DNA from 3 places in the Arthrobacter sp. KBS0703 genome. Region 2 is predicted to be linked to each of the others. Evidence: riboswitches for the same ligand, from Rfam matches in the RefSeq annotation. Region 2 holds a riboswitch; each other region holds the start of a gene.
The links. Region 2 has a riboswitch for cyclic di-AMP ahead of B1A87_RS14355 (C40 family peptidase). Riboswitches for the same ligand answer to the same signal wherever they lie in the genome.
Positions count from the first base shown of each region.

Region 1: another riboswitch for cyclic di-AMP. It lies ahead of B1A87_RS17925 (hypothetical protein); the one in region 2 lies ahead of B1A87_RS14355 (C40 family peptidase).
Region 3: another riboswitch for cyclic di-AMP. It lies ahead of B1A87_RS24055 (hypothetical protein); the one in region 2 lies ahead of B1A87_RS14355 (C40 family peptidase).

Region 1 is NZ_MVDG02000001.1:3,857,470-3,861,336, forward strand. It holds gene B1A87_RS17920 (SulP family inorganic anion transporter) at 1-756, shown strand, start outside; cyclic di-AMP (ydaO/yuaA leader) riboswitch at 847-1,046, shown strand; gene B1A87_RS17925 (hypothetical protein) at 1,048-1,830, shown strand; gene B1A87_RS17930 (hypothetical protein) at 2,041-2,562, shown strand; gene B1A87_RS17935 (diguanylate cyclase) at 2,586-3,725, opposite strand.
Region 2 is NZ_MVDG02000001.1:3,091,232-3,095,098, forward strand. It holds gene B1A87_RS14350 (NlpC/P60 family protein) at 1-220, opposite strand, end outside; gene B1A87_RS14355 (C40 family peptidase) at 320-1,000, opposite strand; cyclic di-AMP (ydaO/yuaA leader) riboswitch at 1,053-1,246, opposite strand; gene B1A87_RS14360 (M23 family metallopeptidase) at 1,362-2,183, opposite strand; cyclic di-AMP (ydaO/yuaA leader) riboswitch at 2,188-2,431, opposite strand; gene B1A87_RS14365 (metal-dependent transcriptional regulator) at 2,567-3,262, opposite strand; gene serC (phosphoserine transaminase) at 3,605-3,867, shown strand, end outside.
Region 3 is NZ_MVDG02000001.1:3,238,082-3,241,948, forward strand. It holds gene B1A87_RS15005 (response regulator transcription factor) at 1-292, shown strand, start outside; gene B1A87_RS15010 (HAMP domain-containing sensor histidine kinase) at 296-1,873, shown strand; cyclic di-AMP (ydaO/yuaA leader) riboswitch at 1,969-2,132, shown strand; gene B1A87_RS24055 (hypothetical protein) at 2,138-2,611, shown strand; gene B1A87_RS24060 (hypothetical protein) at 2,608-2,919, shown strand; gene B1A87_RS15020 (bifunctional glycosyltransferase family 2/GtrA family protein) at 3,165-3,867, shown strand, end outside.

The DNA of each region.
Region 1 (3,867 bases), 770 kb from region 2:
ATCACGGACACCCGCTCCAACAAGACCCGCGAGTCCTGGGGCCAGGGCGTGGCCAACATTGTGACGGGGTTCCTGGGCGGCATGGGCGGCTGCGCGGTGATCGGCCAGACCATGATCAACGTCAAGGGCTCCGGCGCGCGGAGCCGGGTTTCCACGTTCCTCGCCGGCGCGTTCCTGCTGGTGCTGGTGGTGACGCTGGGCGACGTCGTGGGCCTCATCCCGATGGCCGCGCTGGTGGCCGTGATGATCTTCGTCTCGGCCATCACCTTTGACTGGCACTCGGTTGCCCCGAAAACCCTGAAGCGGATGCCGCGCTCCGAAACGGCCGTCATGCTGATCACCGTCGCCACCGTGGTGGTGACACACAACCTGGCGATCGGCGTCGGCGCCGGGGTGCTCGCCGCGATGGCGATGTTCGCCCGGCGGGTTGCCCACTTTGCCACAGTGGAACGGACCGAGGTGGAGCTGAACGGCCGGACCGTGGCCACGTACACCGTGGACGGCGAGCTGTTCTTTGCGTCGTCGAATGACCTCTACACCCAGTTCGATTACGCCCGGGACTCGGAGCCGCACGTCGCCGGAGTGGTGATCGACCTGCACGCCTCGCACCTTTGGGACGCCTCCACCATCGCTGTGCTGGACGCCGTGACAGAGAAGTACCGCAGGCACGGCCGGGACGTCGAACTGATCGGACTGAATGCGGCCAGCATCCAGATGCGCGAACGCCTCGCGGGCAAGCTCAACGCCGGCCACTAAGGGACCGCAGGGTGCCGTTACCTTAATGTGACATTCGGAAGAGCCTCCCGTACCGTGGAAAAGGTGCCCTTTTCACCGAAGAGGGCATTCCCGCGCTGATTGCCTAACTCTGCCGCAGCCCGGGATCCGTTCGCAGACCATGTCCGGCAGAGACGGGGAAACCAATTTTCGGCCCGCTTGAACGGGCCTTGGGGTGAAGCCGCGCAGCTCCTGCTTCTGTTCAGGACGTGCGGCCGGGTGTCTCCCATCCGAATCCGACAGCTCACCTCGCAGGCATCGGGAGAGGCTCAGATGTGTATAAGAGACAGTATCCTTGGCCGCCGCCGCGCAGCCGCCACCCGCTCGAATCCGCTCGTTTCGGCCTCCCGCGCCGTCACGGCCGGAGGACTGGGACGCCAGACCGCCGTCATCCTCGCGGCGTCGGGGCTTGCCTTCACCGGAAGCATCGCCGCGAATGCCGCCAACGGACCCGCACAGCAGGACGCGGCCCCGGCCGCCGCACCCGCCGCGGCACCCGAGGCTGTCAGCCAGGCGCAGGCTCCGCTGAGTGCGGACTCCAGCGTCCGGATTGACTACGAGCGCCCCATCGTAAAATCCACCCCGGCTCCCGTCGTGGAAGCCCCGGTCGTGGAGGCGCCGCCCGTGGCAGAGACTCCGGCGCCCGTGGCCGCACCCGTCGCTGCTCCGGCTCCGGCGAAAATCACCGTCCAGGCCGCGGCGGCTCCGGCCAAGGCCCCTGCGGCTGCCGCCGGCAGCGTCAACGCCTCCATGGTCTCGTCCGCCTACGCCCAGCTGGGCATCACCCAAGACTGCACCGCCATGGTTGAAAAGGCACTGGGCGCCTCCGGGATCCCGGTGGGCGACCTCGCCCCGATGCAGTTCATGAACTACGGAAGCGTCGTCTCCACCCCCCAGCCCGGCGACATGGTGGTCCAGTCCGGCCACGTGGGAATCTTCGTCGGCAACGGCAATGTTCTCAGCGGTGGCATGAACGGCTCCAACCAGACCGTGGTTCACCCGCTGTCCTGGCTGACCGCCACGGGCCCGGTCACGTTCGTGCGGGCCGCGGCTTAACAGCGCCACAACATGCATTCAGCGGGGCTCTTAGGGCACCGCGTGGAGGGCCGGTGTTCCGCTGCCTTGGGGGCAGCGGAGCGCCGGCCCTTTCACTGTCCCGCCGCAGCATCCGGGGATGCGCACCAAATCCCCCTGCACCAGCCGCGGACTAATCAGTATGCTGACAGAACAGCCATTACGACGGCCCGCCACCGGGAGGAAAAGACCGTGAATGAGAGCAACATCGACGGCGGAACCATCGATGACAATTCGTTGTCCGCGTACTTGCACAGCCATCTGATAGCGGCAGCCGCCGGAGAGCGCCTCTTCGAACAGGCGGCCAAAACCTGGGACGGCACGCCGCACGGCACCACCCTCAGCCACCTTGCCGCGGAAGTGAGCGCGGACAAGGCAGCGCTCCACGAGTTCTCCGACCTGATGCATCTGCACATGCCGGCCTACAAGAAGCCGTTGTCGTGGATCAGCGCCCAGATCGGCAAACTGGATCCGCTGAATCCGCTGCACTCCCCCGACGGAGCCACAGGTCAGCTCGCCCTCGAAGGACTCATCAGCGCGGTCACCGGAAAGTCCCTGCTCTGGAAGTCGCTGATCATCCTCTCCCGCACGGACGGGCGCATCGACCCCGACACGGTCAACCGCTTCCTGGACCGCGCAAACGAGCAAATCCGGGAACTGGAGGCCCTTCTGCTCGACACGACGCCGGAGCGCCTCTCCACGTCTGACGGATAGGGGCTTCCTGGGCCGTGGCCCGGTCACCCTTGGACGGTTCGGTTCCGCCCCTGCGATTTTGCCTCGTACAGGGCGACGTCGGCGGCGGCGATCAGCTCGTCCAGGTCTTCCGTCCCTGCCGTGAATTTGGAGAGGCCGTAGCTGACGGTGGGCATCCGGAGCACCTCCGGTATGGCATATCTGGCAAGCCGCCGGCTGATCTCCGTGGTGATGGTCTCGGCCTGGCGCGGACCAACGCCCGGGATCATGAGGATGAACTCCTCTCCGCCGTATCGCCCCACAAGGTCCGTGGAGCGGACCGTCTCCTTGCAGGCATCGGCGAACGCCTGCAAGGCAAGGTCGCCGGCCGCGTGGCCGAAGGTGTCATTGACTGTCTTGAAGTGGTCCAGATCGGCAAGGATCAGCGTTCCGGACGTGTCGAGCTGCCTGCAGCGGTCCATCTCAGCCGCCGCCAGCTCAATGAACGCGCTGCGGTTGAGGAGGCCGGTCAGGCCGTCCTCCCTGGCCACGGTCTGGAGTGCCCGCGTCTGCTGCTCCGTGCTGAGTTCGGCCATGCTGAAGGAGCCGACCACCAGGAACACCATGGTGACTAGCGTGGTCACGGAGGATCCGAAGTAGGTGACAAACGTCGGACCGGCCGGACCTTCCGCGATGAAGATCGCCAGACGGCCCACGTAGAAGACGGCGACGCCTCCGGCAGCTATGGCCGTTGGTATCCGCACCCGGGAGTAGCCGGGCTCCAGCTGCCACAGCTCGCGGGAAGCCAGGCCAATGAAGAGGCACATGGAGCCCAGGAATACAGCACCCCCGGCCCATGTATTGGATCCCGGATTGTCCAGGGCTGCGGCAATGCCCGCGATGCCCGGGACGGCGACGGAGAGCCAGACGTTGCATTTAAGCATCCGGAGCGAACGCGCAGCGGCCCAGACACTCGCCACCCCGGCAATGAGCAGGACGTTTCCCAGCGGGTTGGCCCACACCTGGTGGGGTGTTCCGTCCAGGAGGAAGCTTGCCGCGCCCGCGAGAAACAGCAGCAGGGCCACGCACCACCAGCCACTGTATGCGGAACGGGTGGTGCGGAACGCGGAGAAGTAGAACAGGATGCCCATGACTAAAGCCATCACGCTGAAGGCAACGCGGAGTGTTGCCGTGTCTAGGATCATTTCCGCCCCCTGCATCGCGATCCAGTGCAACCCAGTATCGCACCCGCACTGCGCCAGCGATGAGTCTGCCGCCGACTGATTCTGCGCGGCCGACACATTTGTCTGACATCAGTCACGAATTGGTTTGGGGCGGCTGTTCAGT
Region 2 (3,867 bases):
CTTCAAGGGCCGACGTCGGAGCGGACTCCCGCTGAACGTTGGTCTCCGCGGCATTGGCGGCGATGCCGCTGGTCAGAACGAGTCCGGAAGCAGCAGCGATAACTGCGGCCTGGCGGCCTACTCCACCGGCGTTGTCGCCGACAGCCTTGGCAATGACGGCCAGCGAGTTGGTCTTGGTGACCTCGGCGCGGTGGCGTGCAATGGTCGCACGTGTAGTCATGATTTCTCTCTTTCGTGTTCCACGGACCGCGGTAGCAGGCCGTGGTTTAGCGACGCGCCGGCATCTTGGGGGTATGCCGGATCGTCTCGAATGGGGTTCTTAGCGAAGGGTGTAAAACGAGGACGTGCCCGTGGCGGACACTGCGTGCAGGATGGTGCCGTCCGAGGGGTTCAGCGCGCTGATCATCATGCCGTTGCCGACGTAGATGCCCACGTGGGCGCCGCCGTTCTGCATGACCAGGTCGCCGGGAGCCGGCGTTGAGGTGGGCGTCATGGCGTTCCACGCGTTGACGCGGGGAATGCTGATGCCGGCCTGCGCGTAGACCCACTGGGTGAAGCCGGAGCAGTCCCAGCCGCTGGGAGTGGTGCCGCCCCAGACGTACGGGTGGCCGATCCCGGTGTACGCGATGGCTGCCAGCCCCGAAGCCGCAGCGGACTTCGCGGCGTCGGTCAGCTTGTCAGCCTTCGCGGTGATGGACCCCGCAGCCGCGGTCTCGTCGCTGGACTGCGCGGCGAGGGTTTCGGTGACGGGGGCTGCCTCGGTGGTGACGGCAGGACGCTCGAAGGAGACAGTGGCGGTGGGCGCGGCGGTCACGGCAAGCTGCGTGGTCTGGGAACCGGACTCCGCGGAGGCGGAGACACCGATGTTGGCGTCGGCGGCGTTAGCCGGCATGCCAATGCTCAGGATGAGCCCTGAAGCAGCTGCGATGACAGCTGCCTGGCGACCTACTGTGCCAGCATTGACGCTTACTGCCTTGGACACGGAGTCCAACGGGTTCATACGAACCGTTTGCGCACGGTGGCGCGCAAGATTGTGGCGTGAAGACACGAAGGTAGCCTCTCCCAATGCCTACGAGGTGAGCTGTCGGATTCGGATGGGAGTCACCCGGCCGCTCTGCTTCCTGGGAAGCTTTGCGACTTAACCCCAAGGTCTTCTTGCGAAGACCAAAATTGGTTCCCCCGCCTCTGCCAGACGATGTAATGCGAACGGACCTTGAGCGGTGGCAGAGTTAGGCAATCCACTCAAGAGCGTCAACTTCGGAAAAGTTGACGCGGTTTAGACGGTACAGGACTTCGGAGCGAATGTCACATTCAGGTCACGGCATGTCACAAGAATGAGAGAGCACTCCATCGGCTTTGGCTCAGAGCCAGCCGGTGGGGTCAACGACGTCTCCGTTGACCATCACCTCGAAGTGGAGGTGGCAGCCGGTGGAGGCGCCGGTGGTCCCGCTAAGGGCCACGACGTCGCCCCTGGAGACCTTCTGGCCGACCTCGACACTGAATGACGACAGATGGTTATACGTCGTCTCCAGGCCGTTGCCGTGGTTGATGACAACGCGGTTGCCGCCACCGTAAGGGTGCCAGCCCGCGAAGGTGACAGTGCCGCTGGCGGCCGCGAACACAGACGTGCCGCACTGGGCCGCAAAGTCCTGGCCGCGGTGGAACTCTCCCACGCCGCCCGTAATGGGGCTCACGCGGTAGCCAAAGGGCGAGGACTTGACCAGGGTTTCGAGGGGTGATCCGAGGGTTCCTGCGGACGCGGCGCGGGAAATGCTGCCGGCGGACTGAGCGCTCAGGAGCTGCTTGAGTTTGCCGTCGGGGTCACCCTGGGTGGACACGGCAGTGCGGCTGAAGTCCACCTTGGCCGCGGCCTCAGCGGAGACTTCCGGCTGGGCAGGCGAGGCAAAAGAGGCGGGCGAGGAACTCTCCCCCAGGGCCATGACGGGGCTGGTGGCGGGAACCGTGACGGTCAGCAGGAGACCGGTGGCAGCGAGGGCGACTCCGGCTTTCTGGCCCACCCCGCTGGCTGCGGCAAAGTCCGTGACCTGGCGGAACGGGCCCCGGCGCCGACGAGCCTCGCGCTGCGCATCCCGGGGGCGTTCCGCGGAGAAGGCTTCAGGGAGGCGCGGCTCCGAAGCGGGACCGGTCGCGCGGCGGCGGCCCCGGGCATGCTGCATGGTCAAGAACGTTTCCTCTCTGGATAGCCTGCGAAGTTAGCTGTCGGATTCGGGTCAGAGAGTTCATCGACCCGGTCCGCCGTGACAAGCCTTTTCGGCGCAGGGGTATCCCGGGAGATTCCTTCTGCGGAAAGTGGCTTGCTGCTGCGGACTTCACCCCAAGGCTGTTTCAACAGCCGCTTGTGGTTCCCCCGCCTCTGCCAGTAGGTGCTTCGTGCTACTGATCCGCTGGCAGAGTTCGGCTCCAGATCAGGTAACGCTTTAGTATCGGCGCTGCCTTTTAACTATAGGTGATTAAGCTGCACGGTAATAATTCCGTTATCTTGCCTGTGCAAAAGTTGTAGGGCGTCCTGCCAACAGATGTCAGACAACCCGCGCATGGTGCGGGTTTAGCCTACGCGGACGAAGACGTGGGCGGCCACTTCGGGCGGCAGCTCCAGTGCGCCTTCGAACCCGGGGACACGCACGGAGATGTACTCCCCCACACGCTCGAGGGACACCGCGGCGCCAGGACGGATCCCACCTTCGTCCAACTGGACCAGCAGCTCCGGTTCAACCTGGATTGGTTCCGCCAGCCTGCTGACGGTCACGCGGGAGTCCGGGCCGTAGCCGGCCATGGCGTCGAGGAGGTTCAGGACCCCGTCCGAGAATGCGTTCGACGGCTGCCCGCCGAGCGCCGCCAGCCCGGGAATCGGATTGCCGTACGGCGACTCCGTCGGATGGTTGAGCAGTTCGAAGATCCTGCGCTCCACACGCTCGCTCATGACGTGCTCCCAGCGGCAGGCCTCGTCGTGGACGTACGCCCAGTCCAAGCCGATAACATCGGCGAGGAGCCGCTCGGCAAGGCGGTGCTTGCGCATGACTTCGGTGGCGCGCTTGCGGCCGGTTTCGGTCAGTTCGAGGTGTCGGTCGCCGGAAACAACCACGAGCCCGTCGCGTTCCATCCTGCCGATAGTCTGGGACACCGTGGGGCCGGAGTGGCGAAGCCGTTCGGCGATTCGGGCCCGGAGCGCCACGATGTTCTCTTCTTCAAGCTCCAAAATGGTCCGAAGATACATCTCCGTGGTGTCGATCAGATCCGTCATTCAGCTCAGCTCCTCGAGCACAGTACTTTGTGTCCGTCCCACCGTACCGCGGGCCCACCGTAGCGGGCTCCGGCAACCTGCTCCGCGGTCGCAGTTCGACGGCGGAGCAACACCGGCATGACCACCCGTACGTCCATTCAAAGCTTAGCCTATTTTGAATTACTCCGGATAATCCCCCGTCGTGCCCGGACCTGTCTCAATGACTGGACTGTGACGGGTGCGTTTCCCGGGATTTCCGGGTCTCAGGCAGAATAAAAGGGGCCTTCGCGGGCAGCCACGCCTCCCGCCGGTCATCTATTGACCCCGCCCAACCGCATGTCCATGCCGAAAATTGGAGCCACTGTGAGCGACACCAGCATCACTATCCCAGCAAACCTCCTGCCCAAGGACGGACGGTTCGGCGCCGGACCCTCCAAAGTCAGGCCCGAGCAGATCGAGGCACTGTCCGCAGCCGCCACAACACTCCTGGGAACGTCGCACCGCCAGGCCCCGGTCAAGAACCTCGTCGGATCGGTCCGTGAGGGCCTCAGCACCTTCTTCCGCGCTCCCGATGGCTACGAAGTAGTCCTCGGTGTGGGCGGATCGACCGCGTTCTGGGATGTGGC
Region 3 (3,867 bases), 150 kb from region 2:
GGTGGTGGGAGACCTGGTCCTGAACCTGGACACCCGGGAAGTCACCCGCGCCGGCGACGAGCTGCAGCTCACCGCGACCCAGTTCGAGCTCCTCCGGTACCTCATGGAGAACCCCAAGCGGGTCGTCAGCAAGGCCCAGATCCTGGACCGCGTATGGAACTACGACTTCGGCGGCCAGGCCAACATTGTCGAGCTGTACATCTCGTACCTGCGCAAGAAGGTGGATGCCGTGCACCCGCCCATGATCCACACGGTCCGCGGTGCGGGCTACGTCATCAAACCGGCAGACTAGGCCGTGGCAAACCTTTCCGGTGCCGTCCGGACCCAGCGCCGCAGCTGGCTGAAGCCGGGCACCTGGCATCTCCGCACCCGCCTTGTCCTCGTGGCCATGGCTCTGCTGGTGGCCATCTGCGCCGCGATCGGCCTGTTCAGCTACGCCAGCATGGACTCCTTCCTGACCCGCCAGCTCGACGAGCAGCTCACCGGGGCCGCTGACAGGGCCCGGGACTTTGGCCGTCCCCCGTTCGGCGCCTCGGGCAAGGGGCCCGATCCCCTCGAGGGCAGGGGCCAGCGGGTGGGCACCCTGGCGGCCAGGATCCAGGCCGGCGAAGTCAGCAGCGCAGGATTCCTGGCCTCCGACGCCACCCGCAAGACACTCTCGGCGGCAGACGACAAGGTCCTCCTGGGACTGCGCCGCGACGGCGTACCCGTTGACCGCACCCTGTCCACCGGTGCCTACAGGCTGGTTGCCGCCCAGACGCCCTACGGCGACGTCATGGTGACCGGGCTTCCCCTGGCCGACAAGCAGAGCACCCTGACGTCCCTTGTTGTGACCATCACGATCGTGTCGCTGGGCGGAATCGTGCTGATCGGCCTCGCCGGAACGGTGCTCATCCGCCGCACCATGAAGCCGCTGGAGCAGCTCTCGGAGGTGGCCACGCAGGTTTCGCGGCTGCCGCTGGATGCCGGTGAGGTGGCGCTCGCCGTCCGCGTCCCGCCGTCGAACGCCCATCCCGGAACTGAAGTGGGCAGCGTGGGCCACGCCCTCAACCAGATGCTGGATAACGTCTCCAACGCGCTGGAGGCGCGGCAGGAGAGCGAAATGAAGGTCCGCCAGTTCGTGGCCGACGCCTCGCACGAGCTCCGCACCCCGCTCACGGCCATCCGCGGCTACACCGAGCTGATGCGCATGACCGAGAAGTTCACGCCGGACGGCCAAAGGTCCCTGGCCCGCGTCCAAAGCCAGTCCGAGCGGATGACAACCCTGGTGGAGGACCTCCTGCTGCTCGCCCGGCTGGACGAGGGCCAGCCGCTCAAGCTCAGCGACGTGGACCTCACGCAGCTCGTGATCGAGACCGTCAGCGACGAAAAAGTCATGGCCCCGGACCGCATCTGGCACCTCGAACTACCTGAAGAGCCGGTGGTGGTCCGCGGCGACGCCTCGCAGCTGCACCAGGTGCTGGCCAACCTGCTGTCCAACGCGCGCAAGCACACCGGATCGGGAACCACCGTGGTGACCGGCGTGATGAGATCGGCCGACGGCAGCGCCGTGGTCACCGTGACGGACGACGGCGCCGGCATCCCGCCGGAGTTCGTGGACCGCGTCTTCGCACGCTTCGCCCGCGCAGACGCGTCCCGTGCGACGCCGGCGCAGGTCCTCTCGCCCGCCGGCTCCGGCGGACGGACCGCGGCGGCGGCTTCGGGAACGGCGGCCCCGGGGTCCGCTTCGGCAGAGGGAACCAGCGGCCTGGGGCTGTCCATTGTGCAGTCGATCGTGGAAGCCCACGGCGGCACCGTCGAGGTCACTTCGCGGCCCGGCCGGACCGAATTCGCCGTCCGGCTGCCGGCGCAAGGCGACGCGCCGTCGTCGTGATCTCCGTTACCCAAATGTGACTTAAGCGTTTGCCTCCTGTACCGTCGATAGGGTGTTGCTCCCGTTAGGGCAGCACTTCCGGATGGACGCCCAGCTCTGCCGCTTTCCCGGATTCCGCATGACCAGGCAGAGGCGGGGGGAACCAGAGTCCCGGGCTTTTCGCATCAGCCCTTGGGGTGAAGCCGACACGTGAATTTCCGTGCGGCCGGATGACCTCATCCGAACCCGACAGCTAACTCCGCAGGTGTTGAGAGGCAATCCACCATGTCTGAATTCAAGGTAAAAGCGCGCCCTGAAGGCGCTCCCAAGCAGTCCCGGCAGAAACTTTCCCGCCATCGCGCCGAGCCGGCAGCGCCCGCCACACACTGGGGCCGGATCACCGCCGGCATCCCGTCGTTCGGCCGCCGCGCAGCCGTAGTGACCACCGCCTGCGCCGTGCTCATCGGCGTCGGCGCGGCAAGCCAGGCAGCTGAGCAGTCCGCACCCCGGGCCAGCTCCGCAGCGGCGACAGCCACGGCGTCCCCCGCGCCGACGCTCAACTTCGACAAGACGCTCATCGCTGCCCTGCCCGCTCCGACCGCAGCCGCGCTGGCTCCGCAGTCCGTCGCCAAGCGGCGGCGCCCAAGGCCGCTCCGGCGCCCGCCGCCCCAAAGGCAGCCCCGGTGCCGGCCAAGGCTGCTGCTGCCCCGGCCGCCAAGGTTGCCCTGGCTCCCAAGCCCGCGGCCGCCGTCCCCGTGAACGACCCCGCCGGCGCGCAGGCCTATGCGGCCGCCAAGCTCGCTTCCTATGGCTGGGCCGCGGACCAGATGCAGTGCCTGCAGACCCTGTGGACCAAGGAGTCCGAGTGGCGCACCACCGCCACCAACGCGAGCAGCGGCGCCTACGGCGTAGTGCAGTCCCTGCCTGCCGAAAAGATGGCGAGCGCCGGGGCGGACTACCTCACCAACTACCGGACGCAGATCAACTGGGGCCTGGACTACGTCAAGGAACGCTACGGCTCCCCCTGCGGCGCGCTGAACTTCCACCTCGCCAACAACTGGTACTAACCCAGACTGTGAGCAACTGAGGGCGGCGCGCATTTCTGCACCGCTTTGAGGTTGACGAAGGGCCCCGGATCCGCGTGATCCGGGGCCCTTCGGCGTCTGTGCCAAGGCTTGCGGCCTGGAAAGTGGTGCAAAAATGCGGCACCCGGACGGCGGCCCGGGCCCTCCTGTGCGGCGGCCCGGAGTTCCACAGCCCGTGCACAGCTTCGACCTAAAACCCTCATATGGGACGCGGCCACAGTTGATGCATGACGCTCACAGACCAGGCCTCCGGATCCCAGCCGCACCCTCCGCTGCACCCCCAGCCGCATGCTCCCCGCCACGCCGCGCTGGCGTCCGGACACGGCCCGGCCCGCACGCTCACGAGGCACCCGCGGCGTTCACCCATCGACACCGACGCCGCGGTCCCCGTGCTCGACGTGACCATCCCGGTGTACAACGAGGAACGTGACCTGGAGGAGTGCCTGCGCCGGCTGCACGCCTACCTTCGCGGCACCTTCCCCCATTCATTCCGCATCACCGTGGCGGACAACGCCAGCACAGACGGCACGCTCAAGGCCGCCGAGCGCGTGGCCAGGGAGCTCCGTGAGGTCTCCGTGGTGCACCTCGAGGAAAAGGGCCGCGGCAACGCCCTCCGGAAGGTGTGGCTGGCTTCGCCGTCGCCCGTCCTGGCCTATATGGACGTGGACCTCTCCACCGACCTGGCCGCCCTGGGCCCCCTCCTGGCACCGCTGATCTCCGGCCACTCCGACCTCGCCATCGGCACAAGGCTGACGCGCAATTCCCGCGTGGTCCGCGGACCCAAGCGCGAGTTCATCTCCCGCAGCTACAACCTCCTGCTCCAGTCCCTGATGGGTGCGCACTTCAGCGACGCCCAGTGCGGCTTCAAGGCCATCCGTGCCGACATCGCCCAGCAGATCCTGCCCCACACGGTGGACAACGCATGGTTCT